3 regions of the Streptomyces sp. Y309 genome follow, and region 3 is predicted to be linked to each of the others. Evidence: predicted binding sites of a transcription regulator. Region 3 holds the regulator's gene; each other region holds the start of a gene.
What was found. Region 3 encodes HrcA, which represses chaperone genes, less so after heat shock. Its sites were predicted from a motif close to TTNGCACTCNGNNNNNCNGAGTGCNAA; they were not measured.
Positions count from the first base shown of each region.

Region 1 (9,499 bases), 2.3 Mb from region 3:
CTGCGACGCATGACGCACTCGCCCACCGGCGGCCCGCCCTCGCGCGGCCCTCTCCTGCTCCCCGTCCTCCTCACCGTCCAGTTCCTCGTCTCCCTGGACATGTCGGTCGTCAACATCGCCCTGCCCGACATGGGCGCCGACCTCGGCTTCGCGCCCGAGTCGCTGACCTGGGTCGTCAACGCGTACGCGCTCGCGTTCGGCGGCCTGCTGATGCTCGGCGGGAGGCTCGCCGACCTGATGGGCCGGCGGCGCACCCTCGTCGCCGGGTTCGTGGTGTTCGGGGCGGCGAGCCTCGCGGGCGGGCTCGCGCAGAGCCCGGGCCAGCTCGTCGCGGCGCGGGCGGTGCAGGGCGCGGGCGCCGCCGCCCTCGCGCCGGTGGCGCTCGCGCTGATCACCGTCCACTACCCGGAGGGCAGGGCGCGGGCCCGGGCGCTCGGCTTGTGGGGCGCGTCGGGCGCGCTCGGCGGCGCCGTCGGGATCATGGCGGGCGGACTGCTCACGGACTGGGTGGGCTGGCGCTCGGTGATGCTGATCAACGTCCCGGTGGTGCTCGCGGCGCTCGCCGCCGTCCGGCCCGGCATTCCCGCCGACCGACGCAGGGCGGATGCCCCGCGCCTCGACGTGGCGGGCGCGCTCCTGGTCACGGCGGGGACGAGCGTGCTCGTGCTCGGCCTGGTCCGCACCGAGACCGAGGGCTGGGGTTCGGCGGCGACCGCCGGCACGCTCGCGGCGGCGGCCGCGCTGCTCGGCGCCTTCTGCGCGGTCGAGATACGCGGCGAACGGCGCGCACGTGGGCCGCTGCTCCGGCTCGGCCTGCTCGCCCACCGCCCGGTGCTCTCCGCGAACGTCTTCTCGCTCCTGATGTCCTCGGGCCAGTTCGCCGCGTTCTACTTCACGTCGCTCTACCTCCAGGAGGTCATGGCGTACGGACCCACGCGCGCCGGAGTGGCGTTCCTGCCGTTCTGCGTGGGCGTCGTCGCGGGGACGGTGGTCGCGACCCGGGCCGTGGGGCGGGTCGGGGAGCGGGTGCTCCTTGTGGCGGGCGGGCTGCTCGGCGCGGCCGGGTTCGGGTGGTTCGCGCTGGCGGTCGGGGCGGGCGGCACGTTCGCGGGGTCCGTCCTGGGCCCGTCGCTGGTGGCCAGTGTGGGCATCGGCATGTGCTTCGTGCCGCTCGGCACGGCGGCGACCTCGGGGGTGGCGGCGGAGGAGACCGGCATGGCGTCGGGCCTGCTCAACAGCTCGCGCCAGCTGGGCGGTTCGATCGGCCTGGCGGTCCTGGTGACGGTCGCGTCGAGTGCCACCGGGGCGGGGGACGGGCCCGGGGCGCTCGCGGACGGGTACGCGGCGGCGTTCGCCGTGGCGGCGGGACTGCTGGTGGCGGCGGCGCTGGCGACGGCGGTGCTGCACGGGCGGCGTACGTCTGTGCCCGCGCCCGGGTTGCCGTCGCCGACGCGCCCGCGACCTGCGGAAACGCACCCGTCCGAGAAAACTTCGAAATCTTCGAAGAATCTCGGCGAGGGTGTCGATCCGGGCGCCTCCCGTTCGACGCATCAGTGAGAAGAGAACAGCGGCGGGGAGAGCCCCCGCCCACCGACTGAACGGAGACACGCCATGCCGCGCTACCTGACGATGATCCGCATCGACGAGAACGACCTGCCGGAGAGCGGTGGTCCCAGCCCCGAGCTGGAGGAGCGCATGGGCGAGCTGCTCGCGGAGATGACCAAGGCGGGCGTGCTGCTCGACACCGCCGGCCTCGCGCCGACGTCGGAGGGCACCCGGGTGCACTGGGAGAAGGGACGGCTGTCCGTCACGGACGGGCCGTTCACCGAGGCCAAGGAGGTCATCGGCGGCTACTCCATCGTCCAGGCCAAGGACAAGGCCGAGGCGGTCGAGTGGACCAAGCGGTTCCTGAAGGTCCACGAGGAGTACTGGACGATCACCGTGGAGGTCAGGGAGATCTCCGAGCCCGACATGCCGGGGGTCGGCGCGCAGGCCTGATCCTGTCCCTTTGCGGAGAACTGTCCCTTCGCGGAGCCCCGTCCCTTTGCGGAGACGTCGTGGGGGTGCTCAGATGTGTGGTCGTGGACCACGCGCCCGAGCACCCCCGCCGCGCCGTCGAGGACGACGTCGAGACCGTCTTCCGGATGGAGGCCCCGCGCGTCATCGCCGGTGTCGCGCGGATCGTACGAGACGTCGGCATCGCCGAAGAGCTCGCGCAGGACGCGCTGGTGGCCGCCCTGGAGCAGTGGCCGCGGTCCGGTGTCCCCGACAACCCCGGCGCCTGGCTCATGACCACCGCCAAGCACCGCGCCGTCGACCTCGTACGCCGCCGTGAGCGCTATGCGCGCAAACTCGCGGAGATGGGCCGGGACCTGGAGGCCGCGCCGCCGCACCTGGACGACATCCCGGACCTCGTCGAGGACCCGGACGCCATCGACGACGACCTGCTGCGCCTCGTCTTCACCGCCTGCCACCCGGTGCTCTCCGCCGAGGCCCGGGTCGCCCTGACGCTCCGTCTGCTCGGTGGCTTGACGACCGCCGAGATCGCCCGCGCGGTGCTCGCCCCCGAGCCGACCGTCGCCCAGCGCATCGTGCGCGCCAAGCGCACCCTCGCCGCGAAGAACGTCCCCTTCGAAGTGCCCTACGGCCCCGACCGCGAGGCCCGGCTCGGCTCGGTCCTCGACGTCATCTACCTGATCTTCAACGAGGGGTACGCGGCCACGGCCGGCGACGACCATGTGCGGCCCGGGCTGTGCGAGGACGCCTTGCGGCTGGCCCGGCAGCTCGCCTCCCTCATGCCGAAGGAGGCCGAAGTGCACGGGCTCGCGGCGCTGTTGGAGCTCCAGGCGTCGCGTACCGCCGCGCGGACCGGGGCCCGTGGGGAGCCCGTGCTGCTCAAGGACCAGAACCGGGGGCGGTGGAACCGGCTTCTGATCCGGCGGGGGTTCGCCGCGCTCGAGCGGGCCGAGGAGGTGGCCCGGGGGCCGCGCGGGCCCTACGTCCTTCAGGCCGCCATCGCCGCGTGTCACGCCCACGCGCGCTCGTACGACGACACCGACTGGCCTCGCATCGCCGCCCTCTACGACCTGCTCGCCGCCCGGACGCCGTCTCCCGTCGTCGAGCTGAACCGGGCCGTCGCCGTGTCCATGGCCGACGGGCCCGAGCCCGCGCTCGCCCTCGTCGACGCCCTCGCCGCCGAACCCGCCCTGCGCTCCTACCACTTGCTTCCCAGCGTCCGAGGCGACCTCCTCGCCCGCCTCGGCCGCCACGCGGAGGCCCGCGCGGAGTTCGAGCGCGCGGCCGCCCTTACGGGGAATGCGCGGGAGCGGGAGCTGTTGTTGGGGCGGGCGGAGGCGTGCGGGGGGTAGCCCTGCGGGGGGCTCCCCAAGCCCGCCCCTTCCCGCAACCGGGGGCTCCGCCCCCGGACCCCCGGGGTTGGATGTCCCGTTCGGGTGGGACGGCCCCCCCGCCGATCGCCGCTCCGCGGCTCGTCCTCAATCGCCGGACGGGCTATTTCCTACCCGCTCGCTCATGGATGCCGGGCGGGTTGGGAGGGGGATGGGGGTGGGTGTCCCGTTCGGGTGGGACGGGCCCCGCCGATCGCCGCTTCGCGGCTCGTCCTCAAGCGCCGGACGGGCTTTTTCCCACCCGCCCGCCCTTTTCGCCCTGCGGGCGGAGTGGGGTGGGTGGTGCTGTTCGTCTTCGGTCTTGTCCTTGAGTGGCGGACGGGCTGGGAGGGGGCCCTCAATCGGCGGGCGGGTGGGTGGGGCGGTCTGCCGTCGGTCGGGCTTCGGGCTCGTCCTTCAGTGCCGGATGGGCTGAGGGGGTGTGGGTTGTGGGTGATGTGCCGACTGCCTGTTGGTCTTCTGGGTGGGGCGGGTGGGTGGGGGAGATAGCCTCTCCGGCGTTTGAGGAGCGGGGGGCTGGGGGCGGAGCCCCCAGGGCGGTTACGCGGATGGGTGGCCCACCAGCATCGTGGGGGCGCCCCCGGCCCGGGTGAGGAAGACTGTGGCTGACCCAGGCCCTTGGGGCTTTACCTTGCGGCGGAGTTCTTCCGGCTCCACCGCCGAACCTCGCTTCTTCACGGTGAGGACACCGACCCCCCGCTCCCGCAGCAACGCCTTCAACTTCTTGACGTTGAAGGGCAGTTGATCGGTGATCTCGTAGGCGGCGGCGTACGGCGTGGCGACGGCCGCGTCGGACGTGACGTACGCGATGGTCTCGTCGATGAGCCCGCCCCCGACGCGGGCGGCGACCTCGGCGACGAGGTGGGCGCGGATGACGGCACCGTCGGGCTCGTAGAGGAAACGCCCGACGGGCCGGACTTCCGGGTCGGGGAGCATCGTGGCGAGGGGGGACGCCAGGGTGTCCCCGGAGGGCAGCAGCGTGGCCCGGTGCGAGGCAGGCGCGCCGGTGCCGAACCACAGCACGGCCTCCTTCACGTCCCCGCCGTCCGAGATCCACTCGGCCTCCGCCTCCCCGGGCACGGCATCGTGCGGAATGCCGGGGGCGATCTTCAGCGCGGCACGCGGCGCCTTGCGGGCGGCCTCGACGGCCCAGGAGAGAGGCGGCGAGTACGCCTCGGGGTCGAAGATCCGGCCGCGTCCACCGCGCCGCGCGGGGTCGACGAACACGGCGTCGTACGAGGACGTGTCGACGTCCGTCACATCGGCCTCGCGGACTTCGATGAGGTCTGAGAGGCCGAGTGCCTCAGCGTTGGCGCGGGCGACCGCGCAGGTCAGCGGGTCCCGGTCGACGGCGAGGACCTCAACCCCGGCCCGCGCCAGCGCGATCGCGTCGCCGCCGATGCCGCAGCAGAGGTCGGCGACGGAGCGCACACCGAGGTCCTTGAAGCGCCGCGCGCGGTACGTCGCCACGGACGTGCGTGTGGACTGCTCGACGCCGTTCGGGGTGAAGAACATCCGGGCGGCGTCCGCGGCGCCGAACTTCGCGACCGCCCGCTGCCGAAGGCGTGCCTGCGCGAGCGCGGCGGACACCAGCTCGGCGGGGTGGTCGCGGCGCAGCCGGGTGGCGGCCGCCAGCTCCTGGCTCGGTTCGACGTCCCGTACGGCTTCGAGGAGGGAGCGGCCCTCGTCGGTGCGGAGCGCGGCGAAGGAGGCAAGCGGATCGTTCACGCCGCCCATTGTGGGCCAGTCGGTGGAAGGTGCGGGTACGGCGGCGGTGTCGGCCCGGCGCGGGGCGCCCGTACTGCGAGGATCCGGCGCCATGCGACTAGTACGACAAAACGAACAATCTGCGCGCAGGCCGGGGAAGGGCAAGCTCGCCGCCGGGGCCCTCAGCGCCGCCGTCGTCGCCACCGCGATCGCCTCCGGCTGCGCCTCCGACACCGACGGGCGCGCCGGCGCGCACGGCCAGCAGCGGAAGCTCGGCCCGCCCGCCGAGATGATGCGGCAGTACGCCGACGACCTCCGGGCGAAGCAGGCCGCGCGGGCCGCGGCGGCCAAACGCTGGGGGCTCGCGCAGACCCCGCTGGCCGCGCCGCCCGCGCCCGCCGTCAAGCCGCGCCTCACCACCCGCAAGGGCTTCGAGGTCGAGGGGCAGGCGCAGTTGCCGCCGGTGTTCACCACCGTCCCGACCAAGGACAAGGTCGTCTTCCTGACCGTCGACGACGGCGCCGAGAAGGACCCGGCGTTCCTGCGGATGATGACCGACCTGAAGATCCCGTACACCGCCTTCCTCAGCGACTACCTGGTCAAGGAGGACTACGGCTACTTCAAGCGGATGCAGAAGCGTGGCGTCGTACTGAACAACCACACCCTCAACCACCGCTATCTGCCGGGGCTCTCCTACGAGGGGCAGCGGCGGGAGATCTGCGGGATGCAGGACGTCATCCAGAAGCGGTACGGGAAGCGGCCCGAGCTGTTCCGGCCGCCTTACGGGAACTACAACCGCGACACCCTGCGGGCCGCGAAGACCTGTGGCATCAAGGCGGTGCCGCTGTGGGCGTCCGAGGGCTTCGCCGACCACATGGAGTGGCGCGAATGGGACAAGGACCTGCACCCGGGCGACATCGTCCTCACGCACTTCCGCGGCCGCGAGGACTGGAAGGGCACCATGCCGGACATGGTCCGCACGGTCCTGAAGACGATCACTGCCAAGGGGTACGCGGTGGCGCGCCTGGAGGACTACCTGTGAGGCGTGCCGCGGCCGCGGCGGTGTTCCTGGCGCTGCTCACCGGATGCGCCCAGTCGGTGGACCCGATCGAGAGGCTGGGGCGGAAGGCCGCGGAGAAGATGTCCCCCGGTTGCGGGCGCCCGTGGGGCGCGGAACCGTCCCCGGACGTGAAACGTTGCCCACGACAGGACAGCTCCCCGGTGCCCCGCGCCGCCGAGCCCCGCTGAGCCGACGGCAGTCAATTGGCACTCCGCTTGACCGAGTGCTAATCGTCGTCCTAGTCTCAGGCCTGGCACTCCCCACTGGAGAGTGCCAACAGCGACGGGCAGGTCCGGCACCCGCGACGACGGATCGACCTGGTCGCCACCTCAGATCAGTTAACCCCGCGAGATCTCCGAAGGGGGAGGTCGGATCGTGACGACCGCCAGCTCCAAGGTTGCCATCAAGCCGCTTGAGGACCGCATTGTGGTCCAGCCGCTCGACGCCGAGCAGACCACGGCCTCTGGCCTGGTCATCCCGGACACCGCGAAGGAGAAGCCCCAGGAGGGCGCTGTCCTCGCCGTGGGCCCGGGCCGCTTCGAGAACGGCGAGCGCCTGCCGCTCGACGTGAAGGTCGGCGACGTCGTGCTCTACAGCAAGTACGGCGGCACCGAGGTGAAGTACAACGGCGACGAGTACCTCGTCCTCTCGGCCCGCGACGTGCTCGCGATCATCGAGAAGTAGTCAGCCGTACCGGCTTCATCTGCCTCATCTGCAGATTTGCTTTGCGCTGCGCCCCTGGTCACCCCGCTGATTGCCGGGCGGCGAGGGGCGCAGTTCGTTCACCCGAGTTTTCCGAGAGGGCTGAATCGCTCCCATGGCGAAGATCCTGAAGTTCGACGAGGACGCCCGTCGCGCCCTTGAGCGCGGCGTCAACAAGCTTGCCGACACGGTCAAGGTGACGATCGGCCCCAAGGGCCGCAACGTCGTCATCGACAAGAAGTTCGGCGCCCCGACCATCACCAACGACGGCGTGACCATCGCCCGCGAGGTCGAGGTCGAGGACCCGTACGAGAACCTCGGCGCCCAGCTGGTGAAGGAGGTGGCGACCAAGACCAACGACATCGCTGGTGACGGCACCACCACCGCCACCGTGCTGGCCCAGGCCCTGGTCAAGGAAGGCCTGCGCAACGTCGCCGCCGGTGCGTCCCCGGCCGCCCTGAAGAAGGGCATCGACGCCGCGGTCAAGGCGGTCTCCGAGGACCTCCTCGCCAACGCCCGTCCGATCGACGACAAGTCCGACATCGCCGCCGTGGCCGGGCTCTCCGCCCAGGACCAGCAGGTCGGCGAGCTCATCGCCGAGGCGATGGACAAGGTCGGCAAGGACGGTGTCATCACCGTCGAGGAGTCCAACACCTTCGGCCTCGAGCTGGACTTCACCGAGGGCATGGCCTTCGACAAGGGCTACCTGTCGCCGTACATGGTGTCCGACCAGGAGCGTATGGAGGCCGTCCTCGACGACCCGTACATCCTGATCCACCAGGGCAAGATCTCCTCCATCCAGGACCTGCTGCCGCTCCTGGAGAAGGTCATCCAGGCCGGCTCCTCGAAGCCGCTGCTGATCATCGCCGAGGACGTCGAGGGCGAGGCCCTGTCGACCCTGGTCGTCAACAAGATCCGCGGCACCTTCAACGCCGTCGCGGTGAAGGCCCCCGGCTTCGGCGACCGCCGCAAGGCGATGCTCGGCGACATGGCCACCCTCACCGGCGGCACCGTCGTCGCCGAGGAGGTCGGCCTCAAGCTCGACCAGGTCGGCCTGGACGTGCTCGGCACCGCGCGCCGCGTGACGATCACCAAGGACGACACGACCATCGTCGACGGCGGGGGCAACTCCGGTGACGTCGAGGGCCGCATCGCGCAGATCAAGGCCGAGATCGAGGCCACGGACTCCGACTGGGACCGCGAGAAGCTCCAGGAGCGCCTCGCGAAGCTGGCCGGCGGCGTGTGCGTCATCAAGGTCGGCGCCGCCACCGAGGTGGAGCTGAAGGAGAAGAAGCACCGTCTGGAGGACGCCATCTCCGCGACCCGCGCCGCGGTCGAGGAGGGCATCGTCTCCGGTGGTGGCTCCGCGCTCGTGCACGCCGCGAAGGTCCTCGAGGGCAACCTCGGCCTGACCGGCGACGAGGCCACCGGTGTCGCCGTGGTCCGCCGCGCCGTCGTCGAGCCGCTGCGCTGGATCGCCGAGAACGCCGGCCTCGAGGGCTACGTCATCACCACCAAGGTGGCGGAGCTGGACAAGGGCTTCGGCTTCAACGCCGCGACCGGTGAGTACGTCGACCTGGTCAAGGCCGGCGTCATCGACCCGGTCAAGGTGACGCGCTCCGCCCTGGAGAACGCCGCGTCCATCGCTTCGCTGCTGCTGACGACTGAGACCCTGGTCGTCGAGAAGCCGGCGGAGGAAGAGGCTGACGCCGGTCACGGTGGCCACGGTCACGCCCACTGACCTGACCTGAGCTGCCGCTGAGGCCCGACTCCCCGTCGCGGGGAGTCGGGCCTCAGCCGTTTCGGCATCGCGTCTGCCGGGTTCTGTTGCGTTGCCGGGTGCGGCTTGTGGTGCGTCCTCGCGCAGTTCCCCGCGCCCCTTCAGGGCGCTCCTGCTGAGGCTCCACCAGAGGGCTACTGCGGGCCGTACTTGCGGCCCGTCCGTGACGTCACCCCGCCCAGCAACTTCCTCGGCGTCACCTTCACCACGCCCATCAGGGCCTTGTACCTGGGGTCGGGGACCGAGAGGGACTTGCCGCGGGCCAGGTCGGCGAGGGCCGCCGCGACCAGCTTGTCGGCGTCGAGCCACATCCACTTGGGGATGTTGTCGGTGCCCATGCCGGCCCGCTCGTGGAACTCCGTACGGACGAAGCCGGGGCACAGCGCCATCAGCCGCACCCCGGAGCCCGCCAGGTCCCGCGCCGCGCCCTGGGTGAACTGCACGACCCACGCCTTGGACGCGCCGTACGTCCCGCGCGGCACGAACGCCGCGACCGACGCGACGTTGACCACACCGCCGCGCCCCCGCTCGCGCATGGCGTCCGTCGCCGCCGACGTCAGCCGGAGCACCGCCTCGCAGTGCACCTTCAGCATCGTCAGCTCGTCGGCGAGAGGCACCTCCAAGTAGCGGCCCTTGTTGCCGAAGCCCGCGTTGTTGACCAGCAGGTCGACCCCGTCGCGACGGCGGGCGAGCCGCTCCTCGACGGCCGCGATGCCGTCCTCCGTGGCGAGGTCGGCGGTCAGGACCTCCGCCTCGATGCCGTGCCGGTCGTGCAGCTCGGTCGCCTGCTCCCGCAGCCGTTTCGTGTCGCGTGCCACCAGGACGAGATTGTGGCCGTCGGCG
Region 1 covers NZ_CM160048.1:3,846,480-3,855,978, reverse strand. The annotation lists gene AC0KTA_RS14985 (MFS transporter) at 10-1,557, shown strand; gene AC0KTA_RS14980 (YciI family protein) at 1,612-1,998, shown strand; gene AC0KTA_RS14975 (RNA polymerase sigma factor) at 2,145-3,368, shown strand; gene AC0KTA_RS14970 (class I SAM-dependent methyltransferase) at 3,948-5,144, opposite strand; gene AC0KTA_RS14965 (polysaccharide deacetylase family protein) at 5,227-6,156, shown strand; gene groES (co-chaperone GroES) at 6,550-6,858, shown strand; gene groL (chaperonin GroEL) at 6,992-8,617, shown strand; gene AC0KTA_RS14950 (SDR family NAD(P)-dependent oxidoreductase) at 8,791-9,499, opposite strand, start outside.
Region 1: a site for HrcA is predicted at 6,378-6,404, ahead of groES (co-chaperone GroES). Genes of this name have one in related genera too.

Region 2 (9,499 bases), 1.1 Mb from region 3:
CTGCTCTTCTACAACGAGAAGCTGTTCAAGAGCGCCGGCATCAAGCCCCCGCAGAGCTGGTCCGAGCTGCAGGCCGCCGCGCAGAAGCTGAAGGCCCGCGGCGTGAAGATCCCCTTCGCGCTGCCGCTCGGCCCGGAGGAGGCGCAGGCCGAGACGATGCAGTGGCTGCTGAGCGGTGGCGGCGGCTACACCGACAACGTCGACTCGTACGCCATCGACTCCAAGCAGAACATCAGCACCTTCGAGTGGCTGAAGGACGAGCTGGTCGGCAAGGGCCTCACCGGCCCGACCGCGCCCGCCGAGCTGAACCGCGCCGAGGCGTTCGCGGCCTTCACGCGCGGCGACGTCGGCATGCTCAACGGCCACCCGACGCTGATGCAGATGTCGGCCAAGAAGGGCCTGAAGTACGGCATGGTGCCGATGCCCGGCATCAACGGCAAGGCCCAGTCCACGATGGGCGTCGCCGACTGGATGATGGCCTTCAAGCAGAACGGCCACCGCGAGGAGATCGGGGACTTCCTCGACTTCGTCTACAGCAAGAAGAACGTTCTGGACTTCTCGCGGGAGTACGACCTGCTGCCCGTGACGACCTCGGCGTCGCAGGAGATGGCCGGGAACAAGAAGGACGCGGCGAAGCTCGGCGAGTTCCTGAAGGAGCTGCCGACCTCGCAGCTCTACCCGGTCGGCAAGGTGTCCTGGGCGCAGGTCTCCGTGCAGATCAAGAAGTACATCGGCAAGACCGTCGGCCCGAACGGCAACCCCAAGGCCATCCTCGGCCAGATCGAGTCGAAGGCGGCCGCGGAGGAGAACGCGCAGTGAGGACCCCGGGCCGGGGTTAGCGTGGACGTCATGACGGACGAGGGCCGGCCGGGGGACGACGGTGACGTCGGCCTGTCCGCGCGCGCCAAGGCGGTGCTCGCGCTCGAGCGGCGCAACTGGGCCGGGCCCGGCGCCAAGGAGCGGGCCATCCGCGAGGAGCTGGGGCTCGCCCCGGTCCGCTACTACCAGATCCTCAACGCCCTCCTCGACGACGGGCGCGCCCTCGCGCACGATCCGGTCACCGTGAACCGACTGCGGCGGGTTCGACAGGCGCGGCGCGCGGAGCGTTGAGGTTAAGGTCGGGCTCATGGGTGACCTGACGCACTCCTCCCAGCCGCTGCCGCGGCCGCTGACGCCCGCGGGGCGGGACGGACTCGCCGCGATCCTGGCCCGGCCCGAACGTGCCGTGATCGCCCTGGACTTCGACGGCACGCTGGCGCCGATCGTGGCCGACCCGGAGCAGGCGCGGGCCCACCCGGACGCGGTGCCCGCGCTTGCCGCGCTCGCGCCGAAGGTCTGCTCCGTGGCCGTCGTCACCGGGCGGCCCGCCGGTGTCGCCGTCCGCTACGGCGGGTTCGCCGGGGTGTCGGGCCTTGAGCACCTCGTCGTCCTCGGGCACTACGGCGCCGAGCGGTGGGACGCCGTCAGCGGGACCGTGCAGGCCGCGGAGCCGCACCCCGGGGTTGCCGCGGTGCGGGCCGAGTTGCCCGGCTTCCTGGACGCGATTGGCGCCTGGCGCGGTACCTGGATCGAGGAGAAGGGGCGGGCCGTCGCGGTGCACACGCGCCGGGCGCGGGATCCGCAGGCCGCGTTCGACGCCCTGCGCGAGCCGCTCGCCGAGCTCGCCGCCCGCCACGGGCTGATCGTCGAACCCGGCCGCCTCGTCCTGGAGTTGCGCCCGCCGGGCGTCGACAAAGGCGTGGCCCTCGTCGAGTACGTACGCGAAGTGGGCGCCGAGTCCGTCCTGTACGCCGGTGACGACCTCGGGGACCTGCCCGCCTTCGCCGCCGTGGACAAGCTCCGCTCCGACGGGGATGTGCGGGGCCTGCTGGTGTGCAGCGGCAGCACGGAGGTCCCCGAACTCTCTGACCGAGCCGACCTGGTGGTCGACGGCCCCCCGGGCGTGGTCACCCTCCTGGCGACTTTGGCCACCCAACTGCCCTGAGAGGCCCCGTCGGCCTGGGCTGCCGTTAAGGGTCGGGAGCCGCCCCTGGCGGCCCAGCTGCCCACAGCAGGTAACGGGAAAGTGACCTGTAGACGCCGAACTGCCTTGTGTGGCACCGGGAGTCGGTCGACCTGGGCTGTCGGTGGGCGTTGGTGTGGACTTCGGCCCGGAGCTGTTGGTCGAGTGGAAACGGGTGGGCGGGTGGGAGAGATCCGCCGCGGAGCGGCGGGCTTGTCAGGGGGTCAGGTGGCCAGGGCCCGCAGCTGGTCCAGGAACCACTGGGACGGGGGGAGGGCAGTGGCGGCCGCGGCCAGGCGTTTGGTGCGTTCCGCACGTTCCGTGGGCGGCATGGTCAGCGCCGCGTGCAACGCGTACGCCGTACCGGACACGTCGTACGGATTCACGACAACCGCGTCTTCCCCGAGCTCCTCGAAGGCCCCGGCCTCCCGGGACAACACCAGCGCACACCCCTCGTCGGAGACGACCGGCACCTCCTTGGCGACCAGGTTCATCCCGTCCCGGATGGGGTTGACGAGGGCGACGTCGGCCAGGCGGTAGGCGGCGAGGGAGCGCGCGAAGTCGTCCTTGACGTGGAGGACGACGGGCGTCCAATCGTCGGTCCCGTACGCGGAGTTGATCGCGGAGGCGACCCGCGACACCTCCGCCGTGTAGTCGCGGTACACCGCGAGATCCTGCCGCGACGGGTAGGCGAACGCGACGTGCACGACCCGCCCACGCCACTCCGGCCGCTCCTCAAGGAGCAGCCGGTACGCGTGCAGCCCGCGCACGATGTTCTTGGACAACTCGGTCCGGTCCACCCGGACGATGACCTTCCGCCCGGCCCCCACCTGCTCCCGCAGCGCGGCGAGCCGCTCCTCGACGTCCGCCCGCCGCGCCCGCTCCCGGAGGAAGTCCGCGTCGGCCCCGAGCCCGTGCACCCCGATGCGCGTCCCCGACGTACCCCCGAGGATCGCCACGCAGCACGCGGTGAACGCGTCCGCCCACCGCCCGGTGAGGAACCCGAGCCGGTCCGCGCCGAGCATCCCGCGCAGCACCTGCTCCGCGATGTCGTCCGGCAGCATCCGAAAGTAGTCGACGGGCGCCCACGGGGTGTGCGAGAAGTGCCCGATGCGCAGGTCAGGGCGCAGCTCGCGCAGCATCCCCGGCACCAGCGCCAGGTGGTAGTCCTGCACGAGCACCGAGGCCCCCGGCGCCGCACTCTCCGCCAGCGCGTCCGCGAACGCCCGGTTGTACGTCTCGTACGAAGCCCACCGCGCCCGGAACTCCGGCCCGAACGCGGGCTCCAGAGGCGTCTGGTACAGCATGTGGTGCACGAACCACAGCACCGAGTTCGCGATGCCGTTGTACGCGTCGGCGTGCACGGCGGCGTCGATGTCGAGCATCCTCACGCCCGGCTCGCCGACGCCCCGCCGCACGGCCTCCCGGTCGCCCTCGCCCAGCGCGGAGCACACCCACAGCGTGGCACCCTCGTCGGTGTCCGCACCGATGGCGCTGAGCCCGGAGACGAGCCCGCCGCCGCCGCGCTTGGCGTCGAGCGTCCCGTCGTCCCCGAGGGAGTACGTCACCGGGCCGCGGTTGGACGCGACGAGAACCTGGGCGGGCGCGTCGGCTGCGTGCGCGGAAACCTCGGAAACCATGTGCCGAAACCTAGCCGCTCACGGAAACGCTCAAACGTACGTCCGGGGAACGTCACATCACTGCCGGAGGCGGACCACGGCGCCGTATACAGCCGACGTACAGCCGACAGCCGGTCTCAGGCCACCCGCCGCTCCGCGTACTCCTCCACCTCCGCCATCGGCGGCCGCTCCTCCGTGTCCACCGCGTACGTCCGCGGCTCGAAGCCGTCCTCGCCGCGCACGAACTGCGTGAGTTCGGGGCGTACGAGATGGGCGCGGGCGAGCCGCAGCTGCGCGGTGCGGTAGATCGCCGCCGCCATCCGCCCGAGCGCCTGCCCGTCCTGGTGCCGGTGCCTGCGCACACCGACGTCGACCTGCGCGAGCGCGTCCAGACCCACGGTGTGCAGCGCGTCGACGAGCAGGCCGACCTCCACGCCGTACCCGACCGGGAACGGCAGGCGTTCGAGCAGCGACCTGCGGGCCGCGTACTCGCCGCCGAGCGGCTGCACGAAGCCCGCGAGCTGCGGCCAGTGCATGTTCAACAGCGGGCGCGCCATCAGCTCGGTCACCCGGCCGCCCTGACCGGCGGCCGCGCCCAGCGGGCGGTCGTACATCGCCTTCACGAAGTCCACGTCCGGCTCGGTGAGCAGCGGCCCCACGATCCCGGTGACGAAGTCCGCCGAGAACTCCTTCAGGTCGGCGTCGACGAACGCCACGATGTCACCGCCGGTGACCAGGAGTGAGCGCCACAGCACCTCGCCCTTGCCGGGCACCGCGGGCAGCCGCGGCAGGATCTCGTCCCGGTGCACGACCCGCGCCCCGGCGGCCGCGGCGACCTCGGCCGTGCGGTCGGCGGAGCCGGAGTCGACGACCACCAGCTCGTCGACGAGCGGGACCTTCTCCATCAGCTCACGGCGGATCTCGGCGACGATCTCACCGACCGTCCCCTCCTCGTCGAGTGCGGGCAGCACGACGCTCACCGAGGCGCCACCGGCACGCTTGGCGGCGGTGAGCTGATGCGGCGGGCGGTCGGCGACGGACCAGGAACGCCTGCTCAGCCAGCGCTCGACCTCTTCCAGCACGCGCGTCCTCCCGGTTGTGATCCATCTCGCGCATCGGACGACTATCTCAAGGGTCCAAGGCTTCGGTTACAGTCTTGAACAACGCCGGTGACCATCGCATGTCGGGGGTCGCCGCCGCGTTCGAGATCAACGACTGAAACCCACAACTGAAACCCACAATCGAATACCGCTCATCCAGAGGGGCAGAGGGATACGGCCCGTTGAAGCCCCGGCAACCCTCCCGCCGACCGCGAGGTCACGGTGGGGAAGGTGCCAATTCCGTCTCGCGGCGAGATGCGTCGCGAGGAAGATGAGGAGAAAGGGCCTCGCCTCCATGGCTGTGCAGACCGTCGCAACCACCCCCGCCGCCGCTTCCGCCCCGGGCACCGTAGACCTCGGCCCCGCGTCCGGCCTCTCCTGCCGCGAGTGCGGAACCCGCTTCGACCTCGGCCCGATCTTCGCCTGCGCCGACTGTTTCGGCCCCCTCGAAGTCGCCTACGACCTGCCGCTCGGCGACCCGGAAGGCCTCCGCAGGAAGATCGAGTCCGGCCCCGCCAACATCTGGCGGTACGCCCCGCTGCTGCCCGTCCCCGCCGACGTGGCCGACAAGCCGAACCTCAACCCCGGCTGGACCAAGCTCGTCCAGGCCGACAACCTCGCCCGGGAAATCGGCGTCGAGCCGGGCAAGCTGTTCGTCAAGGACGACTCCGGCAACCCCACGCACTCCTTCAAGGACCGCGTCGTCGCGCAGGCCCTCGAAGCCGCGCGCGCCTTCGGGTTCACCACGCTCTCCTGCTCCTCGACGGGCAACCTCGCGGGCGCCGTGGGCGCGGCCGCGGCCCGCGCCGGCTTCCGGTCCTGCGTGTTCATCCCGCACGACCTGGAGCAAGGCAAGGTCGTCATGGCCGCGGTGTACGGCGGCGAACTCGTCGGCATCGAGGGCAACTACGACGACGTGAACCGCTTCTGCTCCGAGCTCATCGGCGACCCGCTGGGCGAGGGCTGGGGCTTCGTCAACGTCAACCTGCGGCCGTACTACGGCGAGGGCTCCAAGACCCTCGCGTACGAGATCTGCGAGCAGCTGGGGTGGGTGCTCCCGGACCAGCTCGTGATCCCCATCGCCTCCGGCTCCCAGCTCACGAAGATCGACAAGGGGCTCAAGGAGCTGATCGCCCTCGGCCTGGTCGAGGACAAGCCGTACAAGATCTTCGGCGCGCAGGCGGAGGGCTGCTCGCCGGTGTCCACCGCGTTCAAGGCCGGCCACGACGTCGTACGCCCGCAGAAGCCGGACACCATCGCCAAGTCCCTCGCCATCGGCAATCCGGCCGACGGGCCGTACGTCCTGGACATCGCGCGGCGCACGGGTGGTGCCGTGGAGGACGTCAACGACGAACAGGTCGTCGAGGCCATCAAGCTTCTCGCGCGCACCGAGGGGATCTTTGCGGAGACCGCGGGTGGGGTGACGGTCGGCGTCGCGAAGAAGCTGATTGAGGCGGGCCTCATCGACCCCGCCCTCACCACCGTCGTCCTCAACACCGGTGACGGTCTCAAGACCCTCGACGCGGTCGCGGAGACGTCGCAGGCGACTGCCACGATTCGGCCCAGCCTCGATGCGTTCCGCTCCGCGGGGCTTGCGGGATAGAGCGCCGTAGGGCCTGAAGCATTGTTTCGTCTGCGGACCGTCTGTGGCTGGTCGCGCAGTTCCCCGCGCCCCTGACGGGGCGCTCCTCCTCCCCGAACCTCTGAGGTGAACCCATGAGTGTCAACGTTCGTATTCCGACCATCCTGCGTACCTACACCGGCGGCAAGGCCGAGGTGTCCGCCGAGGGGGCGACCCTTGCCGAGGTCATCGACGACCTGGAGAAGAACCACACCGGCATCGCCGCCCGGGTCCTGGATGATCAGGGGAAGTTGCGGCGGTTCGTGAATGTGTACGTGAACGACGACGACGTGCGGTTCGAGCAGGGTCTGGAGACGGCGACGCCGGACGGCGCCGGTGTCTCGATCATTCCCGCCGTCGCCGGAGGCTGAACGCACGCAGCGTCACCGCGATTGCCCCCTCCGCGAGAGAAGCGGAGGGGGCAATTCTGTATGGTTGATCGCGGTACAGTTGGGAATGGAGCTTCGTTCTTCGTCCCGCGCGGTGCCGCGCGCATATTCGAAGCCGGTCTCGGGCCGACAAGAAGTAGCCAAAGTGTCCTGCCCTTTTGAGCCTTAAGTGGCATTTGTCGGGCCCGACTTGCCCTGAACTCCGGTGAATTCTCCGCATATTACCGATCGGGCGTGCCCAGAATTCTCGTCCGATTGACCTGTTGCAGAGGGCAGTTGGACAGATACATTCAGCCGCGGTCGACGCGTTCCGGCGCACACCCCCAACCCATGGGGGGTGAGGTCTGACCCGGGTCCGCGAAGTGCGGGTCTGCGCAAGGGCCAGTAATAGGGGAGTTAGGCATGGCTCAGGGCACCGTCAAGTGGTTCAACGCGGAGAAGGGATATGGCTTCATCGCGGTCGACGGTGGTGCGGATGTATTCGTCCACTACAGCGCGATCCAGATGGACGGCTACCGCACCCTGGAAGAAGGTCAGCGAGTCGAGTTCGAGATCTCGCAGGGCCAGAAGGGTCCGCAGGCGGACATGGTCAAGCTCGCCGGCTGAGCGGCTTGACGCGATCGGCCACCGACGCGACGCAGACGAAGGGCCCGCATCCCGGAGACGGGGTGCGGGCCCTTCGTGCGCGCCGGGCCCACGGCCGCGCGGCCCGGCGGACGGCGTGTCGATCTCCACCGTGCGCGGGCGGGCGCGGGGCGCGCGTGGCGGGGTTCGGGGGCGACCTTGCGCCCACCCGTCTCCCGACCGCCACCCCTCATCGACGCCCCTCCGGGGCGGCCTTGCACTCTATGGGGTCGAGTGCTAATCATTGGCGTTAGCACTCTACGAGTGAGAGTGACAGAACTTGGATCGGGTCGGTGAGGTCCGCAGGCCGGGTGGGGCAAGGAACCACCGGGCAGGCAGGCCGTCCGTCGCGGGCGCCAGCACGATCCGTTTGCTTTTCCACCCCGTCCGGGAGGACCACTTCACATGGCCAAGATCATCGCGTTCGACGAGGAGGCACGGCGCGGCCTCGAGCGCGGCATGAACCAGCTCGCCGACGCCGTCAAGGTGACCCTGGGCCCCAAGGGTCGCAACGTCGTCCTCGAGAAGAAGTGGGGCGCCCCCACGATCACCAACGATGGTGTGTCCATCGCCAAGGAGATCGAGCTCGAGGACCCGTACGAGAAGATCGGTGCCGAGCTGGTCAAGGAGGTCGCGAAGAAGACGGACGACGTCGCCGGTGACGGCACGACGACCGCGACCGTCCTCGCCCAGGCGCTCGTCAAGGAAGGCCTGCGCAACGTCGCGGCCGGCGCCAACCCGATGGCCCTCAAGCGCGGCATCGAGAAGGCCGTCGAGGCCGTCTCCGGCGCCCTGCTCGAGCAGGCCAAGGACGTGGAGACCAAGGAGCAGATCGCTTCGACCGCCTCCATCTCCGCCGCCGACACCCAGATCGGCGAGCTCATCGCCGAGGCGATGGACAAGGTCGGCAAGGAAGGCGTCATCACCGTCGAGGAGTCCCAGACCTTCGGTCTGGAGCTGGAGCTCACCGAGGGCATGCGCTTCGACAAGGGCTACATCTCGGCGTACTTCGCGACCGACATGGAGCGCATGGAGGCGGCCCTGGATGACCCGTACATCCTGATCGTCAACTCCAAGATCTCGAACGTGAAGGACCTCCTTCCGCTCCTCGAGAAGGTCATGCAGTCCGGCAAGCCGCTGCTGATCATCGCCGAGGACGTCGAGGGCGAGGCCCTGTCCACGCTGGTCGTCAACAAGATCCGTGGCACCTTCAAGTCCGTCGCCGTCAAGGCCCCGGGCTTCGGTGACCGCCGCAAGGCCATGCTCGGCGACATCGCCATCCTCACCGGTGGCACCGTCATCTCCGAGGAGGTCGGCCTCAAGCTGGAGAACGCCGGTCTCGACCTGCTCGGCCGCGCCCGCAAGGTCGTCATCACCAAGGACGAGACGACGATCGTCGACGGCGCCGGTGAGAGCGACCAGGTCCAGGGCCGCGTCAACCAGATCCGTGCCGAGATCGAGAACAGCGACTCGGACTACGACCGCGAGAAGCTCCAGGAGCGCCTGGCGAAGCTCGCGGGCGGCGTGGCCGTCATCAAGGCCGGTGCCGCGACCGAGGTCGAGCTCAAGGAGCGCAAGCACCGTATCGAGGACGCCGTGCGCAACGCGAAGGCGGCCGTCGAGGAGGGCATCGTCGCCGGTGGTGGCGTGGCCCTGCTGCAGGCCTCCTCCGTGTTCGAGAAGCTCGAGCTCGAGGGCGACGAGGCCACCGGTGCCGCCGCTGTGAAGCTGGCCCTGGAGGCCCCGCTGAAGCAGATCGCGGTCAACGCCGGCCTCGAGGGCGGCGTCGTCGTGGAGAAGGTGCGCAACCTGACCGTCGGTCACGGCCTGAACGCTGCGAACGGCGAGTACGTCGACATGATCGCCGAGGGCATCATCGACCCGGCGAAGGTCACGCGTTCCGCCCTGCAGAACGCCGCGTCCATCGCCGCGCTGTTCCTCACCACCGAGGCCGTCATCGCCGACAAGCCGGAGAAGGCCGCCGCGGCCGGTGCTCCGGGCGGCATGCCGGGCGGTGACATGGACTTCTGATCCCCCGCGGATCGGACGTTCTCCGTACGCAATCGACCCGTATGTAGTCGATACGTACCGCTCGTACGAAGGGGCGGCACTCTCCTCGCGGAGGGTGTCGCCCCTTCGGCGTG
Region 2 covers NZ_CM160048.1:5,046,223-5,055,721, forward strand. The annotation lists gene AC0KTA_RS20520 (ABC transporter substrate-binding protein) at 1-819, shown strand, start outside; gene AC0KTA_RS20525 (DUF3263 domain-containing protein) at 850-1,110, shown strand; gene otsB (trehalose-phosphatase) at 1,127-1,984, shown strand; gene AC0KTA_RS20535 (alpha,alpha-trehalose-phosphate synthase (UDP-forming)) at 2,227-3,642, opposite strand; gene AC0KTA_RS20540 (glucosyl-3-phosphoglycerate synthase) at 3,759-4,703, opposite strand; SAM riboswitch class I at 4,871-4,999, shown strand; gene thrC (threonine synthase) at 5,017-6,324, shown strand; gene AC0KTA_RS20550 (ubiquitin-like small modifier protein 1) at 6,438-6,713, shown strand; gene AC0KTA_RS20555 (cold-shock protein) at 7,134-7,337, shown strand; gene groL (chaperonin GroEL) at 7,761-9,386, shown strand.
Region 2: a site for HrcA is predicted at 7,570-7,596, ahead of groL (chaperonin GroEL). Genes of this name have one in related genera too.

Region 3 (9,499 bases):
GGGGCCGGGCGGGAGGTTCTCGCCGATGAGGATCGGCGGGTCGAGCGGGTGCTGCTTGAGCTGCGGCTTCGGGAGGGGTGCCCGTTGGTCCTCCTGAAGGAGGCCGGTCTTGCCGCGGCGCGGCGGGCGCTGGCTGATGGGCTGCTTGAGGCTGCGCCCTATGCGGCGGGGCGGGCCGTGCTGACCCTGCGGGGGCGGTTGCTGGCCGACGCGGTTGTCCGGGACCTGGTGGACTAGGCGGCCGCCGAGCTTCCGTTGGCCGGGTTGCCGCACGTCGTCACGGCACCGTCGGCCTGGGCTGCCTTGAGGGTCGGGAGCCGCCCTGCGGCACGACTGCCCACAGCGCGGAGCAGCGGGCGGGGCAGCTGCCGACAGCGGGGAGCGGCGGAACGGGGCGGCTGCTCGCAGCAGGGAGCGGGACAGTTTTAGCCCCTCCGGCGTTTGAGGAGCGGGGTCTGGGGCGGAGCCCCAGTTACGGGAAGGGGCGGGACTGGGGAGCCCCCGGCAGGGCCCGCCCACAACGGTCGGCAGGGCCCCGCTATGGGGCTGTTACGAAGTCGATCAGCTCCTCTACTCGGCCCAGTAGGGCCGGCTCCAGGTCCTTGTAGGTGCGTACCGAGCCCAGGATGTGTTGCCAGGCTGCGCCTGTGTTGGGGGGCCAGCCCAGGGCTTGGCAGATGCCGGTTTTCCAGTCCTGGCCGTGGGGGACGCGGGGCCAGGCGCGGATGCCGAGTGAGGAGGGCTTCACGGCCTCCCAGATGTCGATGTAGGGGTGGCCGACGACGAGGGCGTGGTCGCTGCTGACGGCCGCGGCGATGCGGGACTCCTTCGTGCCGGGCACGAGGTGGTCCACGAGGACGCCGAGGCGCGCGTCGGGGCCGGGGGCGAATTCGTCGACGATGGCGGGCAGGTCGTCGATGCCTTCCAGGTACTCGACGACGACGCCCTCGATGCGCAGGTCGTCGCCCCAGACCTTCTCGACCAGCTCGGCGTCGTGCCGGCCCTCCACATAGATGCGCCCCGCACGGGCCACCCGCGCCCGCGCCCCGGGAACGGCGATCGAACCGGAGGCGGTGCGCGCGGGCCTGCGCGGCGCGGCGGCGGCCGTCGGACGGACCAGGGTGACGACCCGGCCCTCGAGGAGGAACCCGCGCGGAGCCATCGGGAACACGCGGTGCTTGCCGAAGCGGTCCTCCAGGGTGACCGTCGGCCCCTCGGCCGTCTTCTCGCAGCGGATCACCGCACCGCAGAAGCCCGTCCCGACCTCCTCCACGACCAGGTCGGCCTCGGCGGGCACTTCGGGGACGGGAGCCGGCTTCTTCCAGGGCGGCGTCAGGTCCGGGTTGTAGCTGCGCATGGGCCAGACGTTATGGCATGCCGTCGGGCGACGCCGAATGGCAGGGCGGTCAGGACGGCACGGCGGTCAGGCCACGCCGAACCGCCGGGCCAGCTCGTCGCGTTGGGCGCGGACGAACGCGGCGTCGACGACGGCCCCGTGCCCGGGCACGTACACCGCGTCCGCGCCGCCCAGATCGAGCAGCCGGTCGAGCGCGGCGGGCCAGTGCCGGGGCGCCGCGTCGGGCCCGGCCTGCGGCTCGCCGGACTCCTCGACCAGGTCGCCGCAGAAGACGATCTCGGGCTCGCTCGGGCCGCCGGGCACGAGGACGGCCAGGTCGTGGCCGGTGTGCCCGGGGCCGACGTTGGCGAGCAGCACCCGCACCCCGCCGCCCAGGTCCAGCGTCCACTCCCCGCACACCAGGTGGCGGGGGCGGACGAGCAGGTCGGCGGCCTCGGCCGCGGCGGCCGGGTCGAGGCCGTGGGCGACGGCGTCGGCGGCGAGGGCGTCGCGCCCCACGTCAAGCACGGTGTCGATGCCGACGGCCCCGAACACCTCGACGCCCGCGAACGCCGCCGCCCCGAGGACGTGGTCGAAGTGGGGGTGGGTGAGCACGAGATGGGTGACGCGACGGCCGCCGCCGAGCAGCGCCCGGGCCTCGGCGCGCAGCCGGGAACCCTCGCGCAGGCCGGACCCGGCCTCGACCATGAGGGCGGCGTCGTCGCCGACGACGAGCCCGGCCGTGCAGTCCCACACGGGCAGCCGGCACCGGCCCACGCGCGCGGTGAGCCGTTCCCAGCCCGCCTCCTCCCAGGCCGGGGCCGCGACGGGGGCCGGCGTGCTCGTGTCCATGGGGTGACGCTAGCGCCGACGGGGCGGGGCGGCAGTACGGCCCCCGGCATCGGCGGACGTACGGCCCCGGGCATCGGCGGCAGCCCCGGGCACCGGCGGCAGCGCACCCTCCGGGACGATGCCGCACGTCGTCGGCGGCCACGTCGGTGGCCACCCGTCGGCATGACAAAGGGGTCGGCCCTTGCCGGGCCTGTACCCACCGGCCGTACACTGATTCGTTGAAGGCTGGCACTCGCCGCGGGTGAGTGCCAGGGTGAGGGGCCACCGCGGGGGGCTCAGGGCGAGGGACAAGGGCTGGAGGTGTGCGCGATGCTCAGTGAACGCAGGCTCGAGGTGCTGCGCGCCATCGTCCACGACTATGTCGGCACGGAGGAGCCCGTCGGCTCCAAGGCGCTCACCGAGCGCCACCACCTCGGTGTCTCGCCGGCCACAGTCCGCAACGACATGGCGGCGCTGGAGGAGGAAGGGTTCATCGCCCAGCCGCACACCAGCGCCGGGCGCATCCCCACCGACAAGGGGTATCGCCTGTTCGTCGACAAGCTCGCGGGCGTCAAGCCGATGACCGCGCCGGAGCGCCGCGCGATCCAGAATTTCCTGGACGGCGCGGTGGACTTGGACGACGTGGTCGGGCGGACGGTGCGGCTGCTCGCGCAGCTCACCAGGCAGGTCGCGGTGGTGCAGTATCCGTCGCTGACCCGCTCGACGGTGCGGCACGTGGAACTGCTCTCGCTGGCTCCGGCCCGCCTGATGCTGGTCCTGATCACCGACACCGGCCGGGTCGAGCAGCGCATGATCGACTGCCCGGCGCCGTTCGGCGAGACATCCCTTGCGGATCTGCGGGCGCGGCTCAACAGCCGGGTCGCGGGCCGTCGGTTCTCGGACGTGCCGCAGCTCGTGCAGGACCTCACCGAGTCCTTCGACAAGGACGACCAGGCCACGGTGGCCACGGTCCTCTCCACCCTCCTCGAAACGCTCGTGGAGGAGACCGAGGAGCGGCTGATGATCGGCGGCACCGCCAATCTCACCCGCTTCGGACATGACTTTCCCCTCACGATCAGGCCCGTCCTCGAGGCACTCGAGGAACAGGTCGTCCTCCTCAAGTTGCTTGGTGAGGCGACGGATTCGGGTATGACCGTAAAGATCGGCCACGAGAACGCCCACGAGGGACTCAGCTCCACGTCGGTGGTCTCGGTCGGCTACGGTTCGGGGAGCGAGGCAGTCGCCAAGCTCGGCGTGGTCGGACCGACCCGCATGGACTATCCGGGAACGATGGGAGCAGTACGCGCAGTGGCACGTTACGTCGGACAGATCCTGGCGGAGTCGTAAGTGGCCACGGACTATTACGCCGTACTCGGCGTGCGCCGCGACGCTTCCCAGGACGACATCAAGAAGGCCTTCCGGCGGCTCGCGCGCGAGCTGCATCCGGACGTCAACCCTGATCCGAAGACGCAAGAGCGCTTCAAGGAGATCAACGCCGCGTACGAGGTGTTGTCGGACCCGCAGAAGAAGCAGGTCTACGACCTCGGCGGCGACCCGCTGTCCCAGGCCGGCGCCGGTGGTGGCGCGGGCGGCTTCGGAGCGGGTGGCTTCGGCAACTTCTCCGACATCATGGACGCGTTCTTCGGTACGGCGTCGCAGCGCGGGCCGCGCTCGCGCACCCGGCGCGGCCAGGACGCCATGATCCGCCTGGAGATCGACCTCGAAGAGGCGGCCTTCGGCACCACGAAGGACATCCAGGTCGACACCGCCGTCGTCTGTACGACGTGCTCCGGTGAGGGCGCCGCGCCCGGGACCTCCGCGCAGACCTGTGACATGTGTCGCGGCCGCGGTGAGGTCTCGCAGGTCACGCGGTCCTTCCTGGGCCAGGTCATGACGTCCCGGCCCTGCCCGCAGTGCCAGGGCTTCGGCACCGTGGTGCCCACGCCGTGCCCCGAGTGCGCGGGCGACGGCCGGATCCGGTCGCGGCGCACGCTCACCGTGAAGATCCCGGCCGGTGTCGACAACGGCACCCGGATCCAGCTCGCGGGCGAGGGCGAGGTCGGGCCCGGTGGCGGTCCTGCCGGTGACTTGTACGTGGAGATCCATGAGTTGCCGCATGCCGTGTTCCAGCGGCGCGGGGACGATCTGCACTGCACGGTCACCCTGCCGATGACGGCGGCGGCGCTCGGTACGAAGGTGCCGTTGGAGACGCTGGACGGCATGGAGGAGGTCGACATCCGGCCCGGTACGCAGTCGGGGCAGTCGATCCCGTTGCACGGGCGGGGCGTCACGCACCTGCGGGGTGGCGGCCGCGGTGACCTCATCGTGCACGTGGAGGTCCTCACGCCGTCCAAGCTGGACCCCGAGCAGGAGCGGCTGCTTCGTGAGCTCGCCAAGGCGCGCGGCGAGGAGCGCCCTACCGGGCAGTTTCAGCCGGGGCAGCAGGGACTGTTCTCCCGCCTGAAGGACGCGTTCAACGGGCGCTAGCGCCTTGAGCGGCCCGGGGTGAGCGTGGTCTTCATGCTTGCCCCGGGCCGACTTGCGTGGTCACCCCGCGCGGTGACGGCCCCCGGGGCTTGTCCGGGTCACCGCCGCCCTAACGCCCGCGTCGGCCTGGGCTGTGCCCACCCGTGCCGCCCCTGGCGGCCCAGCTGCCCACAGCGGGGACGGGGACCGGGCGGTTGCCCTTGGCCGGTGTGCCCACAGCGGGTAGCCGCCGGACGGCCCTTCCCGGCACCGGCACCCCGGCATGGCGGGGTGGCAGGGCGGCGGTGCCACACTTCCGGCCCGAAGCCCTCGGTGTGCTGGAAACGGGTGGGCGGGTGGGAAAGGATCCGCCGCGAAGCGGCGGGACAGGGAAGCCCCCCACGGCGGGAAAGCCGAAGGACCCCGCACAAGGCGCCCCCGCCAGACGTGGCACGATGCCGGTATGTCCTCCGCGCTCACCGACCTCTGTCGTTATCCGATCGTGCAGGCCCCGATGGCGGGCGGGGCCTCGACCCCGCAGCTCGTGGCCGCCGTCTGCGAGGCGGGCGGGCTCGGGTCCCTGGCGGCGGGGTACAAGACCGCCGACGGGATGTATCAAGAGATCAAGCAGGTCAGGGGACTGACGGCGCGCCCCTTCGGGGTGAATCTCTTCATGCCGCAGCCCGAGTACGCCGACCCGGCGGCCGTGGAGGTCTACCGGAACCAGCTCGCCGGCGAGGCCACCTGGTACGAGACGCAGCTCGGCGACACCGACGGCAAGCGCGACGACGGCTACGACGCCAAGCTGGCGATCCTGCTCGACGACCCGGTGCCGCTGGTGTCGTTCACGTTCGGCTGCCCCACCCGGGAGGTCGTCCAGGCCTTCGACCGGGTCGGCACCCGCACGGTCGTCACCGTGACCACGCCGGAGGAGGCCCGGGCGGCCCAGCGGGCGGGCGCCGACGCCGTCTGCGTACAGGGCATCGAGGCGGGCGGCCACCAGGGCACGCACCGGGACAACCCGGAGGCGGACGGCTCGGGGATCGGCCTGCTCAGCCTGGTCGCGCAGGTCCGCGAGACCGTGCGGCTGCCCGTGATCGCGGCGGGCGGCCTGATGCGCGGCGCCCAGATCGCCGCGGTCCTCGCCGCGGGCGCGGACCTCGCGCAGCTCGGCACCGCGTTCCTGGTCACCCCGGAGTCCGGCGCGCAGCCGCTGCACAAGCAGGCCATGACGAACCCGCTGTTCGGCCACACGGAGCTGACCCGGGCCTTCTCAGGTCGCCCCGCCCGCGGCCTGGTCAACCGCTTCATGCGCGAGCACGGCCCGTACGCCCCGGCGGCGTACCCCCAGATCCACTACCTGACCGCGGGCCTGCGCAAGGCCGCCGCCAAGGCCGGTGACCCGCAGGCGATGGCGCTGTGGGCCGGGCAGGGCCACCGCCTTGCGCGGGCGCTGCCGGCCGGGGAGCTGGTGGAGGTCCTGGTGGCCGAACTCGAAGAGGCGAAGGCGGCGTTCGCGGCGCGGGGTGCGGTGTGACGGCGCCGGTCTTCGTCGTGGCGGAAGAGGACTTCCGGGGCGTGGCCGCCGGGAGCCGTTTCGTACTCGACGGGCCCGAGGGGCGGCACGCCGTGTCGGTGAAGCGGCTGCGCGCGGGCGAGGACGTCGTCCTCACCGACGGCGCCGGACGCTGGGCGGGCGCCGTCGTCGCGGCCACCGAGGGCAAGGACCGCCTGGTCGTGTCCCTCGACGACGGCGGCGTACGCGAGGAGGCCGAGGCGACGCCCCGGATCACCGTCGTGCAGGCGCTGCCCAAGGGCGACCGCGGCGAGCTGGCCGTGGAGACCATGACGGAGACCGGCGTGGACGCGGTCGTGCCGTGGGCCGCCGCGCGCTGCATCACGCAGTGGAAGGGCGAGCGCGGCCAGAAGGCGCTCTCCAAGTGGCGGGCGACGGCACGCGAGGCGGGCAAGCAGTCCCGCCGGGTGCGCTTTCCGGAGGTCGCCGAGCTCGCGACGACGAAGCAGGTGGCGACGCTCCTGTCCGGCGCCGACTTCGCCGCCGTCCTGCACGAGGAGGGCAGCGAGCCGCTGGCCACCGCCGAACTGCCCGCCGCCGGGCACATCGTGCTTGTCGTCGGGCCGGAGGGCGGCGTGTCCCCGGACGAGCTGGCGGCGTTCGCGCAGGCGGGTGCCAAGCCGTACCGGCTCGGGCGTAGCGTGTTGCGTACGTCGACCGCGGGCACCGCGGCGGCGGCCCTGCTCCTCGGCCGGACGGGACGCTGGTCCTGACCGGCCGCGCCCAGGTCCGGCCGACACATCGAAACCCCCGGCCGACGGCACGTCCCGAACGTCCCGAACGTCCCGAAAGGCAACTCCCGTGGAACTCGCCCAGGTCCGCCTGCTCGTCACGGACTTCCCCGCCTGCTACCGCTTCTACGCCGACGTGCTCGGCCTGAAGCCCCAGTCGGGCGCGGCGAACGGACCGTACGAGAAGTTCAGCCCCACCGCCGGCTCCGCGGGCATCGCGCTGCAGGACCGGGCGATGATGGCCGAACTCCTCGGTGAGCTGGCCGAGTCGGCGACGGGACACCGCTCCCTGGTGGTGCTGCGGGTCGACGACCTGGACGCGTACTGCGCGCGGATCGCCGAGCGCGGCGCGGAGCTCGTGCACGGTCCCGCGCCGATGACGGACCGGATGCGGGTCGCCCATCTCAAGGACCCCGAGGGCAACTTGGTGGAGCTCCAGGAGTGGCTGCTGCTGCGCACGGACCGCGCCTGACCCCTGATGCCGTCCCGTCGCACCGGACGGACGACTGGACAAATGGCCACAAGCGGTCTACCGCCGGGCCGCCCGCAGTGGCACGCTGCCGCTCATGGGGGCGTTGAGGCGGATTCCGCGCATACGGCGGGCGCGTCACGTACTCGTCGCCGTGACGGCCACGGCGGCGGCCGGTCTCGGCCTGGCCGCCTGTGACCCCGTCGAGGGCAACATGAGTACGTCCGCGGTCGCGATCACCACCGACAAGATGGGCACCCGCGAGCTGGAGCGGCAGCACGCCGAGGTGGACTGGCTGACCTGCACGGCTTCGTACATCGGCAAGGGCAAGAAGGTCTCCGAGTCCGACGAGCCGCGGGACGCCGAGGTCGACTGCCGGGGCCAGACCGACGACGACAAGGACATCACCATCAAGGGCCGGGTCACGGACGTGACCAACGGGGCCTGCGTACGCGGCAATCTGACCGCCGAGATCGGGCGGGAGGAGTGGTTCCGCGTCGACGTCCTGGGCAATTGCGACAGCACGCCCGACGACGGCAACGGCAATGACGACGCCAACGGCAACGACGGGAACGACGGCGACCAAGGGCACGACGGCAACAACGGCAACGGCTGCCACGACAAGCCCGATCCCTGCCCCGCTGCCACCGTCACCGTGACCGAACGGCCAGGCGAGGAACAGGGCAAGTGATCCAAAACGCCCCCGCCCCGCGCGGCGCCTGCTTAGGCTGACCGTGTGACACAGCCTGCCTACCTCCGGTTTCCGCACGTACGCGGCGAGTTGATCGCCTTCACCGCCGAGGACGACGTCTGGGTCGCCCCGCTCGACGGCGGCCGCGCCTGGCGGGTCAGCGCCGACAACGTACCCGTGACCCAGCCACGGATCTCCCCGGACGGCACGACCGTCGCCTGGACGTCCACGCGCGACGGCGCCCCCGAGGCGCACATAGCGCCCGTGTCCGGTGGCCCCTCCAAGCGCCTGACGTACTGGGGCAGTTGGAAGACGTCCGTGCGCGGCTGGACGCCCGACGGGCGGGTCCTCGCGATCAGTACGCACGGCGAGGCGTCGCTGCGCCGCACCCGGCCGCGCGCGGTGCCGCTGGACGGCGGGCCGGACGAGGTGCTGCCGTACGGCCTCGTCGGGGATGTCGCGTACGGGCCGGGGGAGCAGGTGCTGCTGCTGTCCGCGCCGATGGGGCGCGAGGCCGCCTGGTGGAAGCGGTACCGGGGCGGCACGGCGGGCAAACTGTGGATCCGGCGCCCCGCCGAAGAAGCCGAAGAAGCCGCAGCTGCCGAGGCCGCCGAGAACGGCTTCGTACGCGTCCACGAGGACCTCGACGGCAACATCGAGTACCCCCTGTGGGTCGGCGACCGCATCGCCTTCCTCAGCGACCACGAGGGCGTCGGCGCCGTCTACTCGTCGCTTCCCGACGGCGGCGACCTGCGCCGCCACACGCCGATCGACGGCTTCTACGCCCGGCACGCCGCCACCGACGGCACCCGCGTGACGTACACCTCCGCGGGCGAACTCTGGCTCCTGGACGACCTGGTGGGCGCCGAGCCGCGCCGCCTGGACATCCCGCTCGGCGGGCAGCGCACCGACCTGCAGCCGCACCCGGTGAGCGCCGCCCGCTGGTTCGGGGCCGCCGCGCCCGACCACACCGGGCGGGGCAGCGCGGTCGCCGTGCGCGGCGCCGTGCACTGGGTCACGCACCGCGAGGGGCCCGCCCGCGCGCTCGCCGCCGAACCGGGGGTGCGGGCGCGGCTGCCGCGCACGTTCCGGGTGGACGGCGAGGAGCACGTGGTGTGGGTGACGGACGCGGAGGGCGACGACGCCCTGGAGTTCGCGCCCGCCACGGGTCTCGCGCCGGGAGCGACGCCGCGCCGGCTCGCGGCCGGCCAGCTCGGCCGGGTCCTCGCGCTCGCCATGGCGCCCGACGGCAGCCGGGCGGCGGTGGCCGCGCACGACGGCCGGGTGCTCTTCGTGGAGCGTGAGAGCGGCGAGGTGCGCGAGGTGGACCGCGCCGAGCACGGCGAGGCCACCGGGCTCGTCTTCTCGCCCGACTCGGCGTGGCTCGCCTGGTCGCACC
Region 3 covers NZ_CM160048.1:6,174,889-6,184,387, forward strand. The annotation lists gene hemW (radical SAM family heme chaperone HemW) at 1-237, shown strand, start outside; gene AC0KTA_RS25300 (DUF3097 domain-containing protein) at 539-1,357, opposite strand; gene AC0KTA_RS25305 (MBL fold metallo-hydrolase) at 1,424-2,188, opposite strand; gene hrcA (heat-inducible transcriptional repressor HrcA) at 2,498-3,514, shown strand; gene dnaJ (molecular chaperone DnaJ) at 3,515-4,654, shown strand; gene AC0KTA_RS25320 (nitronate monooxygenase) at 5,097-6,170, shown strand; gene AC0KTA_RS25325 (16S rRNA (uracil(1498)-N(3))-methyltransferase) at 6,167-6,922, shown strand; gene AC0KTA_RS25330 (VOC family protein) at 7,011-7,412, shown strand; gene AC0KTA_RS25335 (hypothetical protein) at 7,507-8,100, shown strand; gene AC0KTA_RS25340 (S41 family peptidase) at 8,146-9,499, shown strand, end outside.